2 linked regions of the Cohaesibacter gelatinilyticus genome follow. The protein of the gene in region 1 binds, or shares a complex with, the protein of each later gene. Links are inferred from orthologs where the notes say so. Each region holds a gene or a part of one and is shown in the gene's direction. Other genes may lie near its edges. The genes, in order: metK and groL.

Region 1 (11,308 bases):
CGCTAAAACAGCCAAAAACTGATATCAGTCCATCTCCACTTTACTTGCGGGCACCAGATGCAAAACCCCAAGTCGGGAAGGCCATTGCAAGGGCCTGATCTTTGTTTCACACTCATTGTGGGATGAAGACATAAACAAGACTGTGGGAGCATTTGGGTGATCTTCCCGATCAAAAATACCTCGTCGATTGCGCCGGCGATGCTGGAAGACGTGCCGGTTCTATCCGATATTCACAAAAAATCTTTCGCCCGTGCCTGGACCGATAGTGAGTTCCAGTCCTTTCTGGGTGATGATGGCATCGATTGTCTGGTTCTGCGGCGTTCAAACTTGCGGATAAAAGACAAGATTATTGGCTTTGTGCTGGTTCGCACAGTTCTGGACGAAGCGGAAATCCTGACCATTGCTGTGGATCCTGTCCAGCGAAAAACGGGAGCGGGAGAGCTGTTGATGCGTGAAGTTATGCGAAAGCTCTATGCAGATCGGATGGCCAAGCTGTTTCTGGAGGTGGACGAGGGCAACCAACCTGCGCTATTGCTCTACCAAAAGCTCGGGTTTGAAAAAGTCGGTGAGCGGAAGGGCTATTATACGAGTGGCAAAGATAGTGCCGCTACGGCCCTCATCATGCAAGTCGAGCTGGATGGCTAGAGCGCGAAGGAAACAGGATTGGAAAAGCATCCTGATCTGCAGAGGCAGCAAAGGGCAACAATGTGATGACCATCATCAAGAAGACCGCCATCGAGGATTTGTGTGTCAATGCCGGTATGAGAATGACCGAGCAACGGCGTGTGATTGCCCGCGTCCTGGACGCTGCAGAAGATCATCCAGATGTGGAAGAATTGTATAACCGGGCATCGAGTATTGATAGTGGCATTTCCATTTCTACCGTCTATCGCACGGTCAAATTGTTTGAAGACGCTGGCATTATCGAGCGGCATGAATTCCGAGATGGTCGTGCGCGCTATGAGACCATTTCCGATGAGCATCATGATCATCTGATCGATTTGCGTTCTGGCAAAGTGATCGAATTTCGCGATGAGGAAATCGAGCGTTTGCAGACTGAAGTTGCTCGTCGTCTTGGTTTCAAATTGGTGGATCATCGTTTGGAGCTGTACGGGGTTCCACTTGAGGATTCAAAGGATTAGTGAGCCAGTTTTTCCCTTGGGAGCAAGGCCATGCGTCAAGTAACGATTCCAGATACTGCGACCATCCGGGCCACGCTGGCAAGCGGCTTTCTGATTGGAATTACCCTGATCGGTTTGCCCCTGCAGGCGCTTTCCGTTACAGCAAAATTGCCAACAGCACGCTGGATTCCGGTCATTTATCATCGTTTGGCTTGCTTTGGTTTTGGTGTCAGGGTCAGAACCAAAGGGCGTTTGGCGATTGACAAAGGCTCGGTTCTGATTACGGCAAATCATGTATCCTGGCTTGATATTGTGGTTTTGGGACAAAGTCGCCCGCTTTCCTTCATTGCCAAATCAGAAGTGGCGAATTGGCCAATCTTTGGATGGTTTGCCAAATTGCAACGCTCCATATTTGTCAACCGAACCCGCCGATCCGAGACGGGAAAGGTTGCCAAGGCGATTGCCGAGCGTTTGGCCCAAGGCGATGCCATGGTTCTGTTTCCGGAAGGGACTTCCTCAGACGGTAATCGGGTTCTGCCTTTCCGCTCAGCGCTTATTGGAGCAGCGAGCGCAGCAATGTCCACTGCATCTGAAGCCAACCAAAACGAGACTTCTACCACGTCTGCTCCATCGGTTTGGATACAACCGGTGTCCATTGCCTATACCGCAGTTCAGGGTCTGCCAATGGGGCGTCAGCATCGCCCACTCGCGGCCTGGTATGGTGATATGGAATTGATGCCTCATCTTTGGGCCATACTGAAAGAGGGCGCATTGGATGTTACGATAAGCTATGGCGAGCCAATCCCGATGGATGATAGCGTGAATCGCAAGCAGATTGCGCAAATGGCTGAAAATGAAGTAAGAGCGATGACCCGTGCTGCACTTTTCGAGAGACGGATTGCCAAACAATAGCATCGAGGCAAGATGACGGAATTTGCGCTTTGCAAATTCGCGGAAAATGCGCTAAAGCTCCCCGCCATTCAGCTGTTTGTGGCAATATGGGTCATGAACAGCATGTTGCGCGGTACGAACCGCACTTTCAGACCAGATTTTCCGGGCGTGACCAGATATGACCGATCCTAAAGACAAAAAGGTCTTTGTGAAGACCTATGGCTGCCAGATGAATGTCTATGATTCCGATCGTATGGCCGATGCTTTGGCGACCAAGGGATATAAGCCGACCGAACAAATGGAAGAGGCTGATCTGGTCATTCTCAATACCTGCCATATTCGCGAGAAAGCAGCGGAAAAGGTCTATTCCGAGCTGGGACGTATCCGCAAATTGCGCGACGCCAAACGGGATGGCGGCAAGGGCGACATGAAGATTGGTGTTGCCGGCTGCGTGGCTCAGGCTGAAGGCGAGGAAATCATGCGCCGTGCGCCTGTCGTTGATATGGTTTTTGGCCCGCAATCTTATCATCGCCTGCCAGATCTGCTGGACCGGGCCGATAATGGTGACCGTGTGGTGGAAACCGATTTTCCGGTCGAAGACAAATTTGCCAATCTGCCCAAGGCCAAGAAGGAAGTGACACGCAAACGCGGTGTCAGTTCATTCCTGACGGTACAAGAGGGTTGTGACAAATTCTGTACCTTCTGCGTGGTGCCATACACTCGTGGTGCAGAGGCATCCCGCCCGGTTGCGCAGATTGTTGCCGAGGCCGAGCGCCTGGCCGAAGCAGGTGTGCGCGAAGTCACGTTGTTGGGGCAGAATGTCAATGGCTATCATGGGGAAGGCCCGGACGGCAAAGCCTGGGGCTTGGGGCGCCTTTTATTCCGTCTGGCAGAGATCAATGGTCTGGATCGCTTGCGCTACACCACCTCGCACCCGCGCGATATGGATGAGGAATTGTTGGTAGCACATCGCGATCTCGACAGCCTGATGCCGTATCTGCATTTGCCGGTCCAGGCTGGATCCAACAAGATCCTCAAAGCCATGAACCGTCAGCATACTTACGACGATTATGTGCGTTTGATTGACGTGATCCGCGACGTGCGCCCGGATATCGCCTTGTCCGGCGATTTCATTGTTGGTTTCCCCGGCGAAACCGAAGAGGATTTCGAAGACACCATGCGCATTGTGCGCGAAGTGACTTATGCGTCTGCTTATAGCTTCAAATATTCTCCACGCCCGGGTACACCTGCTGCTGATATGAAAGAACAGGTGGAAGCAACAATTGCATCCGAGCGTCTCTATCGCTTGCAAGAGCTTCTGAATCAGCAACAGCGCGATTTTAACGCCTCAAAGGTTGGAACGACAATGAGCCTGCTCCTGGAGCGCAAGGGGCGTGATGAGGGACAGCTGGTCGGTAAATCTCCTTGGCTACAAGCTGTGCATGTTCAAGCTTCCGAAGAATTGATTGGTGAAATTGTCACAGTTCACATCGATAATATTGGAACCAACAGTTTGTTTGGGACAATGATAGAAGATCGAACTACAATAGGCACTCCTCTCCATAACCAAGCGGAAGGGTTAAGCATTTGAGCGATCACAATCGCGAAATGACCCCAAAAGGGACCAAAGGCAAAAAGAGCCAAACTTCGAACAAGCAGCCAGCCAAGCAGCAGGCACGCAAGCAACATCGCGCCTCAAAGGCGCTCAGCGCCGCATCTGACATGGGCCATATTGTCCTGTCTTATGATGACAATCGTCTGGCTAGCAACCTTTTCGGCCAATATGATCAGCATCTTGCCCGCATTGAGCAAAAGCTCGGGATTGAAGCCATCGCCCGCGGCAACAAGGTCACAATCAAAGGCCCCGCCGATTTATGTGATCAGGCCAAATATGCTCTCGACAGTCTCTATCACCGTCTGGAAACAGGTGAAGAAATTGAACAGGCCGATGTGGATGGTGCCATCCGCATGGCTCAAGCAGCAGATGAACAATTGGTTCTCCCACAAATGATGCCAGAAGATGCGCAAGGCAAGGGCAAACTGAATTTTGCCCAGATTGCGACCCGTAAGAAAAAACTGATTGCCCGCACAGCCACGCAGGATGCCTATATCCGTGCGATGGATCGCGCAGATCTGGTCTTTGGCACCGGTCCGGCCGGTACCGGCAAGACCTATTTGGCCGTTGCCTATGCTGCATCCTTGCTTGAACGTGGTGTCGTGGACCGGATCATCCTTTCCCGTCCGGCAGTGGAAGCAGGCGAGCGGCTTGGTTTCCTTCCGGGTGATATGAAGGAAAAGGTCGATCCTTACCTCCGTCCCCTTTATGACGCGCTTTATGATATGATGCCGCCAGACAAGGTGGAACGTGAGTTGGAAGCAAAGGTCATCGAGATTGCGCCCCTTGCCTTCATGCGTGGCCGAACGCTCTCCAATGCCGTGGTTATCCTGGACGAAGCCCAGAATACAACTTCCATGCAGATGAAGATGTTTCTGACCCGCCTTGGTGAAAATTCCAAAATGATCATCACAGGTGACCCAAGCCAGATCGACTTGCCCTCTGGCGAGCAATCTGGTCTGGTGCAGGCGATGGATATTCTCTCTGACATCCCATCCATTGTGCGGGTTCAATTCACCGCTGAAGATGTGGTGCGGCATGAATTGGTCATGCGTATCGTCAATGCCTATGATGATGAGGCACGTCGTAAGGTACGTATTCGCCGGGCTTTGGAAGAAAGGGCATTGACCGATCTGGATGAGAGTGCAGGCAAGGATCAGTCGGACGAGGCGGCGCAATGAGCCTTGCTCCCCTGGAAACTCCTCTCGAAAAAGACAGCCTGATTGAAGCGGATAATTGGAATCGGATTGAAAATCTGGAGCTTTTGATCAGTCGTGCAATTGATACGGCCCATGCATATGCCGAGCAAGTCGAGAAAATCGAAATTCGGCAAGGCTCGGAAGTATCTCTGGTTTTCAGTGACAATGAGACTGTAAGAGAGCTCAATGCCGCTCATCGAGGCAAGGACCAGCCAACAAATGTGCTATCTTTTCCCATAGATGAAGAAGCAGATCCCCTGGGGCCTCTTCTGGGTGATATTGTTTTCGCCTATGAGACGGTTGAGCGTGAGGCAGAAGAGCTGGCTATTGAATTTTCAGCCCATCTTACCCATTTGTGTGTTCATGGTTTTTTGCATCTTTTAGGCTACGATCACATTGAATGGGATGAGGCGGAGAAGATGGAAGCTGTGGAAATTGCCATTCTCGCCCAATTGGGAATAGATAATCCCTATGCAGGCTCAGATCCGCTTCCGATGCCTGATTAGATTTTTTTAGACGTAATATGAGGAAAGCTGGCTGATTGCCAGCATGACATACGATAATGAACGATCCCGATAGTCCTGACCCTTTGGACCCCAGCCCGATCGAGCCGGGTAGTGAACGCCAGCAAGACAAGAATGAGGGCTGGTTTCAGCGCCTCATCAACGGTTTGACCGCCCGGCTGAACACAAAATCTCTGCGTACCCAGATGGAAGGCGCATTGGCCGATGACGAAGGGGGAGATGAGACTTTCTCCGCCGATGAAAAAGTCATGTTGCGCAATATTCTGGCGCTACGTGAATTACGGGTTGATGATGTCATGATCCCCCGTGCCGATATCGATGCGGTCGAAGATGACATTTCATTGGGCGCTTTGCTGGCTATTTATCAGGAAGTCGGACATTCCCGCCTTCCGGTCTATCGTGAAACGTTGGATGATCCTGTGGGCATGGTTCACATCAAGGATGTCGTTGGTCTGATGACATCAGAAGGATGCGTTTCCACCGACGGAGATCTGTTGGATTGTGCTGATGAAAATGAACCGATTGATCGGCAAGCCGAAGATCAGAATGGTTCCGAAAAGGTTTATCATCCGTTGCTGTCTGGCAGCAATCATCCCAAAACCATGAGCAACATTGATCTTCAGCGCCCTTTGAGTGAGCTTGGTGTCATCCGTGAGATTCTGTTTGTGCCACCATCCATGCCTGCAACCGATCTGATGGCAACCATGCGTGCTGCACGCACCCAGATGGCACTTGTTATTGACGAATACGGTGGAACTGATGGCCTGATCTCACTGGAAGATGTGGTGGAAACGGTTGTTGGTGATATTGAAGACGAACATGATGATGAAGAGCAATTGGTTGTGGCGCCAGCAGGGCCAAATCTGTTCATCGCCGATGCCAAGGCGGATCTCGAAGAAGTCTCCAATGCAATTGGTGTAACACTCGCCACCAGTGAAGAATCGGATGATGTTGATACGTTGGGTGGTTTGATTTTTACCCATATTGGTCGAATTCCGGTGCGTGGCGAGTTGATTGCCATCTCCGATAATCTCGAAGCAGAGGTTATGGATGCGGATCCTCGCCGCATTCGGCGTGTAAAAATTCGTATCAAACCTACAAAAAAAGGCTCAAAACGCCTTGGCCAATTGAATGCTGCCAATCTGGAAGTGAGCAATTCCGGCTCCGAGGATAAAGATCCAGGGCAAGAGGAACCCGATGCAAAGCGTGCTTGACCTGTAACCCGAATGCTGAGTCTTATGACTTCCACAAGACTTGTTCTGATTCGCTGGGATCTCCATGGCTTCCATAAGGCATCTCTATTCTTCGCTTGTCCTGCTTGATGGCTGGAAGCGCTATTGTCTGGCTTTTCTCCTTGGAGTCATAGCCAGTTTTGCGCAGCCGCCTTATGGTTGGTTTGGTCTTCTGTGGTTTTGTTTACCCATTTTGGTCGCCCTGTTGGACTCTGCGTCTCTTGGGCATAATGGCCGCGCTGTTGCAAAGCGTATGTTTGCCACTGGGTGGATGTTTGCGTTTGGCTTCTTTCTGCTCACTTTTTATTGGCTCGGAGCTGCGTTTCTGGTGGAAGCAGAAAAATTTGCTTGGGCAATGCCTCTTGCAATTCTGGTTCTGCCAGCGGGGTTGGCAATTTTCTGGGCCGCGGCAATGGCAGCTCTCGCTCTGGTCTGGTCGGACCATTGGACGCGAGTGATATGGTTTGCACTATCATTGAGCATCATGGAATGGATCCGGGGGTTTGTTTTCACTGGGCTTCCATGGGGCGGGTTTGGCTTCTCTCTGGCAAGTAACGATCTAACCATGCAAGCCTTGTCCCTTACTGGGCCGGATCTTCTAACCTTGTGGGCATTGCTTCTCTTCACGCTGCCGGTCATCTGGATTGCTCAAGAGCATGTTAGCCGAAAAGCGCTGGGTTATACGGTTTTGATATCTGCGATTCTCGCAGTACAGATTCTGTATGGCTTTATGCGTCTGCAGAATGAAGGTTCAAAACCCTTGCAGTCTGAGGGACAGATTCTCAGGTTGGTTCAACCCAACATTCCTCAATCCGAAAAATGGAAGTTGGAAAATCGCTCCTGGATCTTTAACCGGTTGGTTGCGATGACCAGCCAAACCAGCGAACAAGCTCCAGCAGACGAAGTGGATCTTGTTATTTGGCCGGAATCCGCCATTCCCTTCTATTTGATGGAGCAACCCGCTGCCTTGGCAGCGATTGCACAAGCCTTACCCGGGCAAAGTCAGTTGATGACCGGTGCTCTTCGTAGGGAACAGAGCACCAAAGGTGAAGAGAATGTTTTCAATTCCATCTATTGGTTGGGTGCGGACGGAGCTGTGCGTGGGGCATATGATAAAACCCATCTGGTTCCATTTGGTGAATATCTTCCGATGCAATCGGTACTGGAGGCAATCGGGTTGGAACAATTGACCCGTTTGAAGGGAGGCTTTACGCCAGGGCGTAACCGTAATCTCCTCGGAACAGATAAGTTCGGATCTGTTCTTCCGCTGATTTGTTATGAGATTGCCTTTGCAGGTGAAGTAGCCAGCTATGTGGCACGACCGGACTGGATCTTGACGGTGACCAACGATGCCTGGTTTGGCCCGTCCATTGGCCCTTATCAGCATTTGTTCATGGCACGTATGCGAGCGGTGGAATTGGGTTTGCCTGTCGTTCGGGTTGCCAATACCGGTATTTCTGCAATCATTGATTTCAAAGGACAAGTGATCGCGCAAATTCCATTGGAACAAACCGGTATTCTTCAAATGAAATTGCCTGATGATAGAGCGAAGACATTATTTTCCATCGTAGGAAATGGTCTTTTTAGTGCAATTTGGCTTTTTTTACTCATAATTCTAATTTTTTTGCGCAGAAAAGTCTGAGCCACATGCTCTCAAGAATTGACAGAACATAAGCTCACACGGCAATATTGTTATAGACCTGTCCCCGAAGGCTCAAAATAAGACACATACCGAGCCTTGAGGTTGAAACAAGAGGTTGCGGAGCCTCTTTTAAACAAACAAGTTGGCAAAATGACTGTCGCCAAGAGCAGATTGCCACAAACAATGAGAGCCAAAATGGCCAGTAAAAAAGCACCAAACCCCATCGATATTCATGTGGGAAGCCGTGTCCGGCTGCGTCGCATGATGTTGTCTATGAGCCAAGAAAAGCTGGGTGAACATCTCGGGATCACCTTCCAGCAAATTCAGAAATATGAAAAAGGAACCAACAGAATTGGCGCCAGCCGCTTGCAACATATTGCGACCGTTCTGGAAGTGCCGGTTTCTTTCTTCTTTGAAGATGCCCCGGGGTCCCCGCAAGAAGCATCAGCAACGGGTGAGTCCAAATCTGAGAATTTTGTGATCGACTTCCTGTCTTCATCAGAAGGATTGCAACTCAATCGGGCCTTCGTTCAGATCAAGGATGCCAAGGTCCGTCGCAAGGTAGTGGATCTTGTGCGTGCTTTGGCAGGTGATGGCGAAGAAGGCTGATTTTTTCACATCAACTATCTTGACGTTTCCTTGGATTTCGTCTTTTTAGCACTTAATTAAGCCAGGAGGTTTAAGAGACCTCTTGGCTTTTTATTCATTCATGCCCGTTTGAAAGTGATCTCCTCAATGGCTCGTAAAGAATTTCTCTTCACCAGTGAATCCGTCTCGGAAGGTCATCCAGATAAAATCTGTGACAGGATATCGGATGCAATTGTCGACAAATTTTTGGAGCAGGATCCCTATTCGCGCATTGCGGTAGAGACCATGGCGACCACCAATCAGGTAACTTTGGCTGGTGAAGTGCGTGGCCCATCCAGCATCAATGCCGAGGTGATGAGCGAAACGGCTCGCCGGGTGATCAAGGATATCGGCTACGAACAGGATGGCTTCCACTGGAAGAATGCCAATATCGACGTTCATGTGCACGAACAATCTGCCGATATCGCCCAGGGCGTAGATGAAGCAGAAGGCAAGGATGAAGGAGCGGGTGATCAGGGAATCATGTTTGGCTATGCGGTCAACGAAACCCCTGAATTGATGCCAGCCCCTATTTTCTATGCACATAAAATCCTTCGTGATCTGGCCGAAGCCCGCCATTCCGGCGCCGAGCCGGCTTTGGGCCCGGATGCAAAAAGCCAATTGACCCTTCGCTATGTCGAAGGAAAGCCGGTAGAAGTCAGCTCTCTGGTTCTTTCAACCCAGCACTTGGATGAAAATCTTTCATCTGATGATATTCGTCAGATCGTGGCACCTTATATCGAAAAAGCGCTTCCCGAGGGCTGGCTGACGGATCAGACCGTCTGGCATGTCAATCCAACTGGCAAGTTCGTGATTGGTGGCCCTGACGGAGATGCCGGCCTGACTGGTCGTAAAATTATCGTGGATACCTATGGCGGGGCAGCCCCTCATGGTGGTGGCGCATTCTCAGGGAAGGATCCAACCAAGGTTGATCGTTCAGCTGCTTATGCCGCTCGCTATCTCGCCAAGAATGTTGTCGCAGCCGGTCTTGCTGATCGTTGCTCCATCCAGCTTTCCTATGCGATTGGTGTCTCCGAGCCATTGTCGCTTTATGTTGATAGCTATGGCACCGGCAAGGTGCGGGATTCCCAGCTAGAAAAAGCACTTTGGAACTGCATGAGCCTGACACCACGTGGCATTCGCACCCATTTGCAGCTCAATCGTCCGATCTATGAGCGCACCGCTGCCTATGGCCACTTTGGTCGCCAACCGAATGAAGACGGTGGTTTCTCTTGGGAGAGAACTGATCTGGTAGACAAAATCATCGCAGAACTGGCTTAGTCAACCAATAAGGCTTTGATTCCGCACTTTGCGGATGCGAAAGACTTGACCTTTTGCGTTTCTATTTTTATGGCGTATTCTGAAAACACAGAATACGCCATATATGTATTCTGCCGACTCTAAGGCTTATATAGCCTGTACAAATGATATCATTGGGAAATGTCTGATATGTCCGACCAGTTGCTTGGAACAGCTGCTGAACAAAATGATGTGCCAGCTTGTGAGAGTGTGAAGGAGGAGAAAAAGTCTTCTTTTTTCGGACGCAGAAAAGGCAAACCCCTTAGCCCGCGTCAACAGGCGTTGCTGGATGAGCGATTGCCGAGCCTCTTGCTTGACCCCAACATGCCGATGAATGACATCAAGAGCCTGTTTGATGAAACCAAGCAGGCAATCTGGATGGAAATCGGCTTTGGTGGGGCAGAACATATGAGTTATCAGGCCATACAGAATCCACAAGTTGGGCTGATCGGTTGCGAGCCGTTTGTCAATGGCGTGAGTAAGGCTATTGATCAGATTGCAGCTCATGATATCGCGAATATTCGCCTCTATAATGAGGATGCGGCTCATATTCTGGATTGGCTGCCAGTAGGCTCGATCGATAAGCTATTCCTGCTTTATCCTGATCCTTGGCATAAAAAGCGACACTGGAAGCGCAGATTTGTATCTCATCACAATCTTGAGCGCATCATTCGCGTGCTAAAGCCTGGTGGTATTTTCCGCTTCGCCTCTGATATTGCCGATTATGTTGACTGGACATTGGAGCATATTAAAAAGCACCCGCAATTCAAAGAGCTGGGTGCCACCTCGGAGCAACGCCAACAACCATATCCGGACTGGAAACGCACGCGCTATGAAGCGAAAGCTTATCGAGAAGGGCGTATTCCGCAATATCTGGAATTCGAGCGACTTGCAGATTAGAAACTCGCCGGAAGATCGAAAAAGTGCCGATCAAATGGATGCTTGCTTTCTGACCATGAAATGGTGTATAAGGCGACCAAAATCTAGGCGATCAGTTTAGGGTGGGCCCAACGGACCCGCTCTTTTTTATTCTCTGCTGGTCGCAATCGGGCAATTGAGCAATCATTTGCAACAAACAGGAGACAGGCTTGCCAATGAACGAAGGCAATCCAAATCAACGCCACAAAAGCGCAAGTCGCTTGATCAGTGAAAACGGTC
Region 2 (11,384 bases), on another replicon or contig:
GGGCTGTCATCATTCTGTCACGCATTCTATTGCATAAAGCCCGGTGAAACTTGGTATTTTCAACATATTGCGGGTCTGCCTGCCATACGGGCGGGCATAGACAGAACCCGGCTAGAACAAGGAATGCCGCAATGGCACAGAATTTTCGTCTGGCCAAGCCAGACCAATGCACTGATATTCGACAGCTTTTCTTTACAGCACTGGCCCCAATGGCCAAGCGCTTGGGCAATGTCATTCCCAATGATGCCTTTAGCGAATTGGCGGACAAAATTGGTGAGCGGAATCTTTATATTCTTGAAGAGGATGGAAAGATTCAGGCCGCAATCGCTTTTCACGAAGAAGATCAGGCTCTGTATATCGACACGTTGGCTGTGCAGCCTGAACTTCAAGGACAGGGACTTGGTTCTCAGCTTCTCAAGGAAGCAGAAATGATTTCCGAGAGCCGCGAGCTGTATCGCCTGAAATTACATACACCAGAAATCATGGATAAGCTGCTGACTTTCTATCATGGCCATGGATATTTCGAGAGCCATCGAGCCTTTCCAGACCACGGGAAAGACAGCACATTGCGGGTGCATTTTACCAAAGAGCTGGTACGTCACGGCATTTCCGCCGACATGGCCCATGAGCATGACCGGACTTTGGCTGACTGTTAAAATCCGCGCACTTGATTTCTCAATGATGACTTGATTAGGCTGGTCGCATCTTTCTTGCCAGCCAATCAACGATACATGCTTGCCAATTCTTTACCCAGACTGATCCTGACCGGACCGGAAAGCACCGGAAAGTCCACCCTCGCCACAACCCTGGCACAGAGACTGGACGCGATGGTCATATCGGAATATCTTCGGGACTATTTCGAACTGCACGGAAGTATCGGTCAGGAAGATTGCATTCCCATCGCTGAAGGACAGTGGCAGCGGGAAAGTGATGCTGCAAAGTTGGCCGATAACAATGGCCAACCTCTTATTTGTGATTGCGATCTGATTTCTTCGTTGGTCTATAATGATCACTATTACAAAGACGGTGATCCGGACTTGAGGAAAGCCTGGGAAACCTGGTCCGGTCGCCATCTGAAAAGTCTCAAACAGCCACCCCACTCTCCCAGGCTTTATCTCTTATGTGGGGTCGACTGGCCGTGGATGGCAGATGATCAACGCGATGCCCCGGATTTGCGCGCATATTTTTATGATGCTTTCAGAACCTGCCTTCAACGCAGTCAGCTAGACTATCTGGAACTGACAGGCAGTCTGGAAGAGCGCCTTGATCAGGTGCTCATCCATTTTCATTTGAGCTCATAAGGTTCCATCGGCTTACTCTTAAACCAATCTGGTTTCTTTTCTGCGCGCATCCAAATCTTGCTCCACGGCATTGAGGAAGGATGTCATGGAACCGGACAAGGCCACAATCACATTATCCAATACAACTGAAACCGCCAGGAAAGCCTTGGCTTCCTCATGAGACGCTGTGATGGATTTGGCTGCTTCATCGACATTGTGCTCGACATCTTGCGCGCCATTCAGAGCTGCCTGCATTTTGCTGGCCATCTCGCTAGCAGAGGAGTTCTGAATATCCACTGAATGTGAGATGACGTTCGTTGCCTCATCCACGCCTCCTATCATTTGGGTGATGGCTTGCAGTGAGGTCGCTGTAGCCTGCGCCGCTTGCTGGATATTCGATATTTGAGTAGCAATCGTTTCCGTTGCTTTGGCGGTTTGACCAGAGAGCTGTTTGACCTCTTCCGCAACCACCGCAAAACCCTTGCCCATTTCTCCGGCTCTTGCCGCCTCAATGGTTGCGTTGAGTGCAAGCAAATTGGTCTGAGCGGCAATTTTGCCAATCAACTCCACGATATCTCCGATCTCCTCGGCAGACTGGTTCAATATATTCATGGACTGGTTGGCTTTTTCTGCGGTCTGACCAGCATGCGTGACGACATCTCCCGCTCTATTGGTCTGCTCCAGAATATCATCCGCTGCTTGCTCCAATTGAGAGGCATTGTTTGACATTTCGCCCATATGGGACGTCGAGACCTGGCTGGATTGGCGTGCAAGATCTGTGCTTCCCTGTGCACGACTGGAAAGTTGATTCAAGCGCTCTGCAGCATTGGAGACCTTGACCGCCTCGCTATTCACACTCTCAATGGCTGCATCGGTTTGCTGGCGGAAAGTATCCAGCATTCGCGCCAAATCATCCTGCCGTTGCAACTCTTTGGCGTTGTCCAATTGTGCCGATTGCTGCAATTGCGATGCTTCCACTACACTGATGTGGAAATTTTCTGCTGCTTTGGCCAGCAATCCCAGCTCGTCCTTGGACCGGATTGCTGGCAATTCAACGCATGCATCCTTGCGACGTATCGCATCCATTGCAGCTGCCAATATACTAAGTGGTTTTGTGATGGATCGGGCAATCAACCAAGAGCTCAGAGCCGAGGTGACCAGCAGGACCGCGGCCAGTATGTAAAAACTGGTTTGAGCTTGTTCCTGAATAGCTACACTTTCTTGCATTTGGATGTCTGCATCACGCATTGCCAGTTCGGCTTGGCCTATCAGCAACTGGATTGTTTCGGACATATGCTCTCTGTGGCTTTTGATCTTTTGCTGAAGCAGTTTTTCGCTTTCAATCCAGGCCAGAAAGTCTTTGCGATAGACCTTCAAAAACCCTTTTAATTCCATACGAGCAACGATCTTGAAGCCAGCAGGTTTCAGAGATGAGACTGTTTTTCTATAAGCTCCCTCAAACTGCTGAACTGCTTTTGGATCCCCAAAAAGCATATAATCTTTTTCGATCTGGCGCATACGCAACAAATGGGCACGTACATTGCCGGATTTATCATCGATGCCTGCCTTCTTAATAAAGAATTCCAGCTTTTCTTCCGCTCGGCGTATTGCAGCACCCAAATACCCCCGCAATCCGTCATCCTGACCGAAGCCAACCCCTTTTTGTAGATCGACCAATTCCTGAAACTGCTCTGACGCCAAGGCCAACCGCGTTAATTCCTTTTTCAGATCTGAACGGGAAGAAACAGGCATCTGAATTTTTCGTATATCGGTGAAAATTTGCGCAACTTCATCTGCCCGTGCTTGCCCTCTCTCAAGCAAGAAGATTTCAGTACTGCGCGCTGCCTGAAGGCTCTTTGCCAGCAATTGCTCAAAAGTTGCGGCCAGATGAAGCGCTTCACTTTCCTTGGCCTTGAGCATCTGGATCGTTGATGTTGTTTTCCAGTTGAGTGTGATTATGCCCAAAAAACCGAAAATCATCAGACATACCAGAGCTGCAATTCTCTGGCGTACTGACAGTCTTGCAAAACCATTGGAGACCATGATTCCTACGCCGTTACTAGTTGCTTACCTACCGGCCACCCTGGTACTGCAAAATTTAATGAAAATATAATTTCAAGAATAAATTTCAAATATACTTGTATTATTCATGTAATTGTCATTATAAATTCTTCTATCTTACATAAATAAAATATGTCTTATATTATAGACATTATGATTTATACAATATTTCCATTGATATCGACAATTTCTTCATCCCTCACCCCACATCGAATTCCCCAATAGCAGGTTTGCAGATCAGAGCTTATCGACAAAAAGAATCTTTTCCGCTTTCTTGACTTCTCATCTCAAGCTGCCTAAATGAGTATCCGTCGTTAGCACTCAATATTGGAGAGTGCTAACACACTTGTTTTTGAGGAGCAGAGTTTGCTCAGGTGCCGCTAATTGGGCTTGGGTGTTCTGCATAACAGACATAGGAAAGTTCATACAATGAAGTTCCGTCCTCTGCATGACCGCGTCGTTGTTCGTCGCGTGGAATCCGAAGAGAAAACCGCTGGTGGTATCATCATTCCAGATACCGCCAAAGAAAAGCCATCTGAAGGCGAAGTAGTTGCTGCAGGCAACGGCGCCCGTGACGAAGCAGGCAACCTGGTTGCTCTGGAAGTCAAAGCTGGCGACCGTGTTCTGTTCGGCAAATGGTCCGGCACCGAAGTTAAAATCGACGGTGAAGATCTGCTGATCATGAAAGAGTCCGACATCATGGGTATCATGGGCTAATCCGCTGAGCTTTTGCTCGTGATTGACCCGATCCGATCCGGATCCCCTCCTTATATACAAGTTATCTAGATTTCAGGAAGAGCACATCATGGCTGCTAAAGAAGTCAAGTTCGGCGCTGACGCGCGTGAGAAAATGCTGCGTGGCGTAGACGTTCTGGCCAACGCTGTAAAAACCACCCTAGGCCCTAAAGGCCGCAACGTGGTTATCGAAAAATCCTTCGGCGCTCCACGCATCACCAAAGATGGTGTTTCCGTTGCCAAGGAAATCGAACTGGAAGATAAGTTCGAGAACATGGGCGCACAGATGGTGCGTGAAGTGGCAAGCAAAACCAACGACGTTGCTGGCGACGGCACCACCACTGCTACCGTTCTGGCTCAGGCTATCGTTCGTGAAGGCTCCAAGTCTGTTGCAGCTGGCATGAACCCAATGGATCTGAAGCGCGGCATCGATCTTGCTGTTATTGAAGCTCATAAGTCTCTTGAAGCTGCTTCCAAGCCAATCAATTCTTCTGAAGAAGTTGCGCAAGTAGGCACCATTTCTGCAAACGGTGAAGCTGAAATCGGCTCCATGATTGCAGAAGCCATGCAGAAAGTTGGCAATGAAGGTGTTATCACCGTTGAGGAAGCCAAGTCTCTGGAAACCGAGCTGGAAGTCGTTGAAGGCATGCAGTTCGACCGTGGTTACCTGTCTCCATACTTCGTAACCAACACCGAGAAAATGATCGCTGATCTGGATGATCCATTCATCCTGCTGCACGAGAAAAAACTGACCAACCTGCAGCCAATGCTTCCTATCCTGGAAAGCGTTGTTCAGTCTTCCCGTCCTCTGCTGATCATTGCTGAAGACATCGAAGGTGAAGCACTGGCTACCCTCGTAGTCAACAAGCTTCGTGGCGGCCTGAAAATTGCTGCTGTTAAAGCTCCAGGCTTTGGTGATCGTCGTAAAGCCATGCTCGAAGACATCGCTATCCTGACCGGCGGCACCGTGATCTCCGAAGATGTTGGCATCAAGCTTGAGTCCGTATCCCTCGACATGCTGGGTACCGCCAAGAAAGTAAACATCTCCAAAGAGAACACCACCATCGTTGATGGCGCTGGCGAAAAAGACGGCATCGAAGCTCGCGTTGCTCAGATCAAGGCTCAGATCGAAGAAACTTCTTCTGACTATGATCGTGAGAAATTGCAGGAGCGTCTGGCTAAACTGGCTGGTGGCGTTGCTGTTATCCGCGTTGGTGGTTCTACCGAGATTGAAGTGAAAGAGCGTAAAGATCGTGTTGACGATGCTCTGAACGCTACTCGCGCTGCTGTTGAAGCTGGTATCGTTCCAGGTGGTGGTACTGCTCTGCTGCGCGCTTCCAAAGCTGTTGAAGCTCTGTCTTCCGACAATGCTGACATCGCTGCTGGCATCAAGATTGTTCTGCGTGCTCTGCAGGCTCCAATCCGTCAGATCGCTGAAAATGCCGGTGTTGAAGGTTCCATCGTTGTCAACAAAGTGCTGGAAGGCGACGATACCCTTGGTTTCGACGCTCAGTCCGAAGCTTACGTAAACATGATCGAAGCTGGCATCATCGACCCAACCAAAGTTGTTCGCACTGCTCTGCAGGATGCAGCTTCCGTTGCTGGTCTGATGGTTACCACCGAAGCTATGGTTGCTGATGCACCTGCTAAAGACGGTGGCGCACCTGCAATGCCTGATATGGGTGGCATGGGCGGCATGGGTGGCATGGGCGGCATGATGTAATCATGACGCTTGGCTAACCTAGCTAAGACTTACAAGAAAGCCGGATCGTTCGATCCGGCTTTTTTATTTGCCCCATGCCCATGCATTCTTAAGCTTTGTGCGCATCCGCGCACGTGTGGCGGCATGATGTAATCACGTAGCTCTAAGCACCTCGCTTAGATTTACGGAAAAGGCCGGATCATTTGATCCGGCCTTTTTCTTTTGCCTCACGCCCATGCGCATTTTGCTTTTGCTCGTCCTCGGGGCTAAAGCCCCTGCGGGCGATGCGGGGACGGCATGATGTAATCATGACGCTTGGCTAACCTAGCTAAGACTTACAAGAAAGCCGGATCATTCGATCCGGCTTTTTTATTTGCCCCATGCCCATGCATTCTTAAGCTTTGTGCGCATCCGCGCACGTGTGGCGGCATGATGTAATCACGTAGCTCTAAGCACCTCGCTTAGATTTACGGAAAAGGCCGGATCATTCGATCCGGCCTTTTTCTTTTGCCTCATACTCATGCGCTTTTTGCCTTTGCTCGTCCCCGCCTCTCCTGTGACCCATTCGAAGATGAAATAATGGAAACTGCCAGATATCTAAAGCGACCCTCAGGGATTGCAATCTCCGCAAGGCGCCCCACATTCAAATTTCAATGATATATTTTTTAGCTTGTTGAGGCTTTTCCATGTTTCCAGACAATCTATCATCCAGCAAATTTGCCAGGCGAAACTTCATCTATGTTTCGCTCCTCATATTTCTTTGTTTTGGAGCGATTATCGACGAGTTTTTTGGTCTTTGGAATGCCTATAACCTGACATGGAATGACGCAGTCCAAATGATAGGCGTCATTATTCTTACTCTCCTATGGCAGCAAGCAGATGCTACTGCTCTCAGAATTCGCCCAAGTTATACCAGCAAATTTTTGACGGTCATCTTCAGTCCTTTGGGTATGGCTGTTTATCTTTTTCAAAGTCGAACATGGAAATCGGCACTCCTCACCTATTTAGTTTTCTGCGGCGGGATTTTTCTAGTTTTTGGGCTGTTCAGTGTTGCTCTCAGCTGGCTGTTTTAGGGCTTTATTCTCAAACATTTGAAATTTCTAAATCTTTCGCGCCACTACAAAGCGGCAAGGCGGATCGGCAGGGTAATTGCCGGTCTCGATGATTTTGAAACCGGCGTCTTCAATCAATGCTTCCAGTTCCGGGGTTTCCATGAAATTGACATAAGGTGCTTTGCCAATCAGCTGCATCAATGGAAGCACGGCTATCATCAGTCGGAATTTCAGTGAACTGCTTTTGGATGGACTGCAGACCGTCTTGGAAATGAAATATCCACCGGGCTTTAGAAGCGTGTGAGCCTTGGCCATCGCCTCCGCAGCATTATCCAGCAAATGTATGAGATTGTAAGCGAGAACGGCATCCAACGGTTCCGCTTCAATGTCTGTCACACCCCCGGCCATGAATTCAATATTCTCTGCCTTGGCATCGAAAGCCTTCTCCTTAGCAATCACTATCATCTCTTGCGCAATATCACTGCCAGTATAATGAGCGACCTTGTCCGCCAATCTAAGCGCTGTTGTGCCTGTTCCACACCCCAGCTCCAACACTCTATCATTTGGCGACAAGTAAGCCGCTGTACGCTCCATGGTATAATCATAGGCCTGCATGTCCCTGATTGGGGAGCGCGCATATTTGGCCGCCACACCATTCCAGAATGTTGCTGCGTCACGCATTGGATATCTCCTGTACAGGCATTCAATCAGGCATCGCTATTATTCAATAGCAAGTGGTGATTTGGACTTTACTTGGATGCGCGCTCCTGTCCTGAAAGACTGCTGCTTTTCGAGAGCGCGCTTTAAGCTGTTCACACAACCTATTCATACAAAAACAAAAGAGAAATTGCCTAAATCTGCATTTTTGATATACGAATATGTATGAACTGGCAGCAAATATCCTTTGATTGGAATCAGGTCAGAGCCTTTCTCGTGACCGCAGAAGAAGGCTCATTGTCTGCGGCTGCGCGCGCTTTGGGTCTGACGCAGCCCACATTAAGCCGGCAGGTCATGGCGCTGGAAGAGCAACTTGGCGTCACATTGTTCGAACGGGTTGGCAAGACGTTGCGTCTTACCCAGTCCGGGAAAGATTTGCTGGATCATGTACGTGAAATGGGCGAGGCAGCGCGCAAGTTCTCCCTTGTGGCCTCCGGTCAATCGCAATCAATTTCTGGCACTGTCAGCGTTACAGCCAGCGATACAATGGCCTATGAAAATCTGCCAGCCTTTCTTCTTCAATTGCGGAGCGAAGCTCCGCTCATCGACATAGAAGTGATTGCCGACAACGAGATCAGTGATCTATTAAGACGTGAAGCTGATATTGCCATCCGCCATGTTCGACCTGAGGAACCAGATCTGATTGCCCGTCTTGTGGGCGAAATTACTGGTAGTTTCTATGCGTCTCATAACTATCTGACAGTGCATGGTCGCCCTCAGAGAATTGAAGATTTAAGCCAGCATCATTTTGTAGGATTTGGCGACAGGGACAGGATGGTTCAATATTTGCTGGCTATGGGCTTACCCATCAGCAAGGAGCAATTTCATGTCACCTCCAAGAGTGGAATTGTCGCTTGGAAGATGGTTTGCGAAGGGATTGGCATTAGCATGATGTCCGATCAAGTCGCGCTTTCCTATCCAGAGGTCGAACGCCTGTCTCTACCGATTGAGCCGCTTCGCATTCCGATTTGGCTAACTACTCATCGGGAATTGCATACCAGCAGAAAAATCCGCCTCGTCTTTGACAAGTTGGCGAACTATCTTACTTCATTATCACCGTGAGAATAGCTTCCTATCGTAGCTAGCCGCCCAAAAGCGGCAGCAAACCTGTCAAACTTAACGTATCCCTTACATTTCCATGAGTAGCTAACTCAGGGTTGTATTTGGGAGGGACAAATGGAATTTTTGCCACGCGCTGACCTATTGGAGCGCAATGGATATTTTGGTCGATTTTGCAGAAAATGGCAGGAAAATCGCTATCACCCCAGCTTTAGCACTTTTCGCCCGGACGAGATGATCGTTGATGACGATGGAAAAAGTTTGGTAGTTGATCAGGAAGAATGTGATCGTCTCAATGCAAAAATGGAGGAAGAATATCTAGCGATGCTCGACCAGGCATTTCCCGATCATATTCTGCCCTCAAGGATGATCGAACGCAAAATCACTGCCGAAGAAGAAAGCAAGGATGAGAAAATCGCAGCCTTGAGCCGAGGCCTGTTTGATATCATGAACCAGCTCAATTGGACGCAAATACTCTTGATCAGTCTTCATCCACTCAGTCCATTTCTGGAGATTGGGCAGGATTATGAACCTTTTAAGCAAGCCAGACTGACATTGGAATCACAAGGCATGCCTCATGACTTCAAGGGTGGGATCATTCTGGAGCGAGCAGAAGTGGTAACCTATCTCCCAATGCTTCTTATTGGAGTGTTTGTTCAAGCTGTTCCATTGGCATTCGCTCCCTCTAAAGATCAAGGAATTTTTGGAGCCTTTTCAGATTGCGGCATGATTCATACATTTTTCAGCGGCCTGATTGAACAGCGGAGTTTTGAAGGTGCGGCAACATCCGCCGATCTGATACCCGAGCCTGTCTGAACCAAGCGAGATGTTGGCCTCAATCGCCAACACTCCAACCGCCAATCCGGGCAAGCGTAGCCTCCACCTCATCCTGGATCGTTTTATACTCGGGATCAGAGGTCACAAAGGCATGCCCAGGGCGATGGGCGTCTGCTCGCTGCAAAAGTGTCTTGTCTTTATCTCTACCAAGATCGGATGCAATCAGGATCAGCTCATCGGAAATATCCCGATCCAATAGGGCTCGGTAAGCTTCCATAAGATTGCCCCCCTTTTCCTTGTCCTTTGGTTCAAGACACTCGCTCGGGCGAAGCTTGGAGCTGACTTATGGCACATGCGCAAATCAAAAGGGCCAGCATCGTGGTCATGGTGCGAAATGTGTTCCAAAATGTCCAGGTGGGTGCGTAAGACCACCAAAGATCCGAGGTCGCAGCAAAATCAGTCGGAACGCTCTGTATTCCCAATGCGTCATTCATGGGAACATTGATCATACCTGTCGGAATGACAGCTCCAAACAGATAGATCAGGCTAGCCAGAGCAAGCCAGATAGACGCTCGTTTCTGATGATTTCGCCATAATAACAACGCCCCAACCAAGCCCACAGGAATGGTGAGGAAAAACGTCGGATTGCGGATTGTGATATTGAGACTTTGCATGGCCGCAATTGCCACCTGAGGTTGCGCATGATTAAGTCCCGGCATGACCGACACACTATAGGAATAGAAAAACCCTGCCATCAATCCGAGCATGATCAATAGAACAAGAATATATTTATTTGTCAAAAGGTTAGAACACGATATCATATCAGGATCCTTTATCTGCATAAAAGTTGGGTTTGACCGCAAGAATTGATGCCTGACTCATCCAGCCTTGCTGATTTGTCGATATCACAACAGTACATATATATACACTTTATTTCAAAAAACCTGGCAATATAGACCATACATGGCGGGAACTTTGGAATATTTCCGAAGGAACCGCACATCTGCGCTGACCTGACCATATCTATCTCGCTGAAACCATATGGCCGAGGCGAGTTACAAGGGAACCGCAAACACTTTAAACCACTTTATCACCAAGCAATTTTGAGAAAAACAGAACTGAGTAGCTTTCGATCTTCTCATATATTTTCACTCCTCTGTGCATTACCATTCCCCAAAAGCTTCGCCATCATTCCAGCTGCACATCAGTCAACAACCTTTCTGACATCGGTTCACAAATCGCCAAGCACCGTGGAGCAATGGGTGAAAATTCGTCGTCCTTTCATTTGGTATTGCCGGCCTTGTCGAATTTGGCCATGGTCGATCTTTACCCTGTTTTAATACTCTTGGTTGCTTTCACTTGAATTTACACCACCAAATCCGTACACTGATATACACCAATTTAGATTGTAGTCTGATGGGATGCCCCGATAAATGAGTTGTCTCGGCTTTTTTCTGCCGCTAACTATCAAGCGGGTTCCTTTTATAATGATGACCAGTTTCCCGGGAGTGGGACGTGCAGGCGAAGACACGTGAGCAACGGCAACAGGAGATTATGGAGGCCGCTTTTCAGGTTCTGGCTGAAAAGGGCTATCGTAGTACCTCCATGCTGTCTATCGCCAAGAAGGCCAACGCTTCCAACCAAACACTTTATCGCTGGTATGGTTCCAAGGAGGAGTTGTTTTCCTCACTAGTGAAAGCGAATGCCAGCGAAGCAACGGAATTACTTGAAAAGACGGTTCAGACCCATAAACCAGTAGAAGAGACCTTGACCAAACTCGGTGTGGTATTGCTGCAACTTATCACCAGCAAACGGGCAATTTTGTTGAACCGGGCTGCTGCGGCTGATGCTTCTGAAACTGGGAAACTGGGGAAGACCATCGCCGAATTTGGTCGTTCTTCAGTCCGCCCCCTACTCATCCATTATCTTCAGCGGGCCAGCGAGGCCGGTGAACTTGAGCTCGGCGCCGCCGCTGATGTCGATGATGCTGCTGAAACATAT

Evidence for each region.
Region 2: the proteins of metK (region 1) and groL are in contact, whole or in part, in a cryo-EM structure (PDB 8P4O), measured with the Escherichia coli proteins. The link is inferred for Cohaesibacter gelatinilyticus from one-to-one orthologs.

The regions. Positions count from the first base shown.
Region 1 is NZ_OBEL01000003.1:291,400-302,707, forward strand. The notes cover bases 8,243-11,045. They hold metK (methionine adenosyltransferase), read left to right. Parts: upstream 8,243-8,959; coding sequence 8,960-10,132; downstream 10,133-11,045. Other genes in these bases: CRO57_RS15260 (helix-turn-helix domain-containing protein), read left to right, coding at 8,420-8,833; trmB (tRNA (guanosine(46)-N7)-methyltransferase TrmB), read left to right, coding at 10,301-11,045. In the rest of the region: tRNA (adenosine(37)-N6)-threonylcarbamoyltransferase complex dimerization subunit type 1 TsaB, read left to right, coding at 1-98; rimI (ribosomal protein S18-alanine N-acetyltransferase), read left to right, coding at 157-645; CRO57_RS15225 (Fur family transcriptional regulator), read left to right, coding at 711-1,142; olsA (lyso-ornithine lipid O-acyltransferase), read left to right, coding at 1,173-2,033; tRNA (N6-isopentenyl adenosine(37)-C2)-methylthiotransferase MiaB, read left to right, coding at 2,191-3,603; CRO57_RS15240 (PhoH family protein), read left to right, coding at 3,735-4,808; rRNA maturation RNase YbeY, read left to right, coding at 4,805-5,332; CRO57_RS15250 (transporter associated domain-containing protein), read left to right, coding at 5,389-6,564; lnt (apolipoprotein N-acyltransferase), read left to right, coding at 6,629-8,224; more of trmB, read left to right, coding at 11,046-11,050; ribosome maturation factor RimP, read left to right, coding at 11,245-11,308. UniProt on the Escherichia coli protein: Catalyzes the formation of S-adenosylmethionine (AdoMet) from methionine and ATP.
Region 2 is NZ_OBEL01000001.1:222,325-233,708, reverse strand. What follows is about bases 3,594-6,472. They hold groL (chaperonin GroEL), read left to right. Parts: upstream 3,594-4,146; coding sequence 4,147-5,799; downstream 5,800-6,472. Other genes in these bases: CRO57_RS01015 (hypothetical protein), read left to right, coding at 6,465-6,472; groES (co-chaperone GroES), read left to right, coding at 3,771-4,058. Outside these bases: CRO57_RS01040 (GNAT family N-acetyltransferase), read left to right, coding at 132-656; CRO57_RS01035 (AAA family ATPase), read left to right, coding at 732-1,301; CRO57_RS01030 (methyl-accepting chemotaxis protein), read right to left, coding at 1,320-3,323; more of CRO57_RS01015, read left to right, coding at 6,473-6,851; CRO57_RS01010 (class I SAM-dependent methyltransferase), read right to left, coding at 6,879-7,511; CRO57_RS01005 (LysR family transcriptional regulator), read left to right, coding at 7,713-8,609; CRO57_RS01000 (hypothetical protein), read left to right, coding at 8,724-9,422; CRO57_RS00995 (hypothetical protein), read right to left, coding at 9,442-9,660; CRO57_RS00990 (anthrone oxygenase family protein), read right to left, coding at 9,692-10,204; CRO57_RS00985 (TetR/AcrR family transcriptional regulator), read left to right, coding at 10,899-11,384.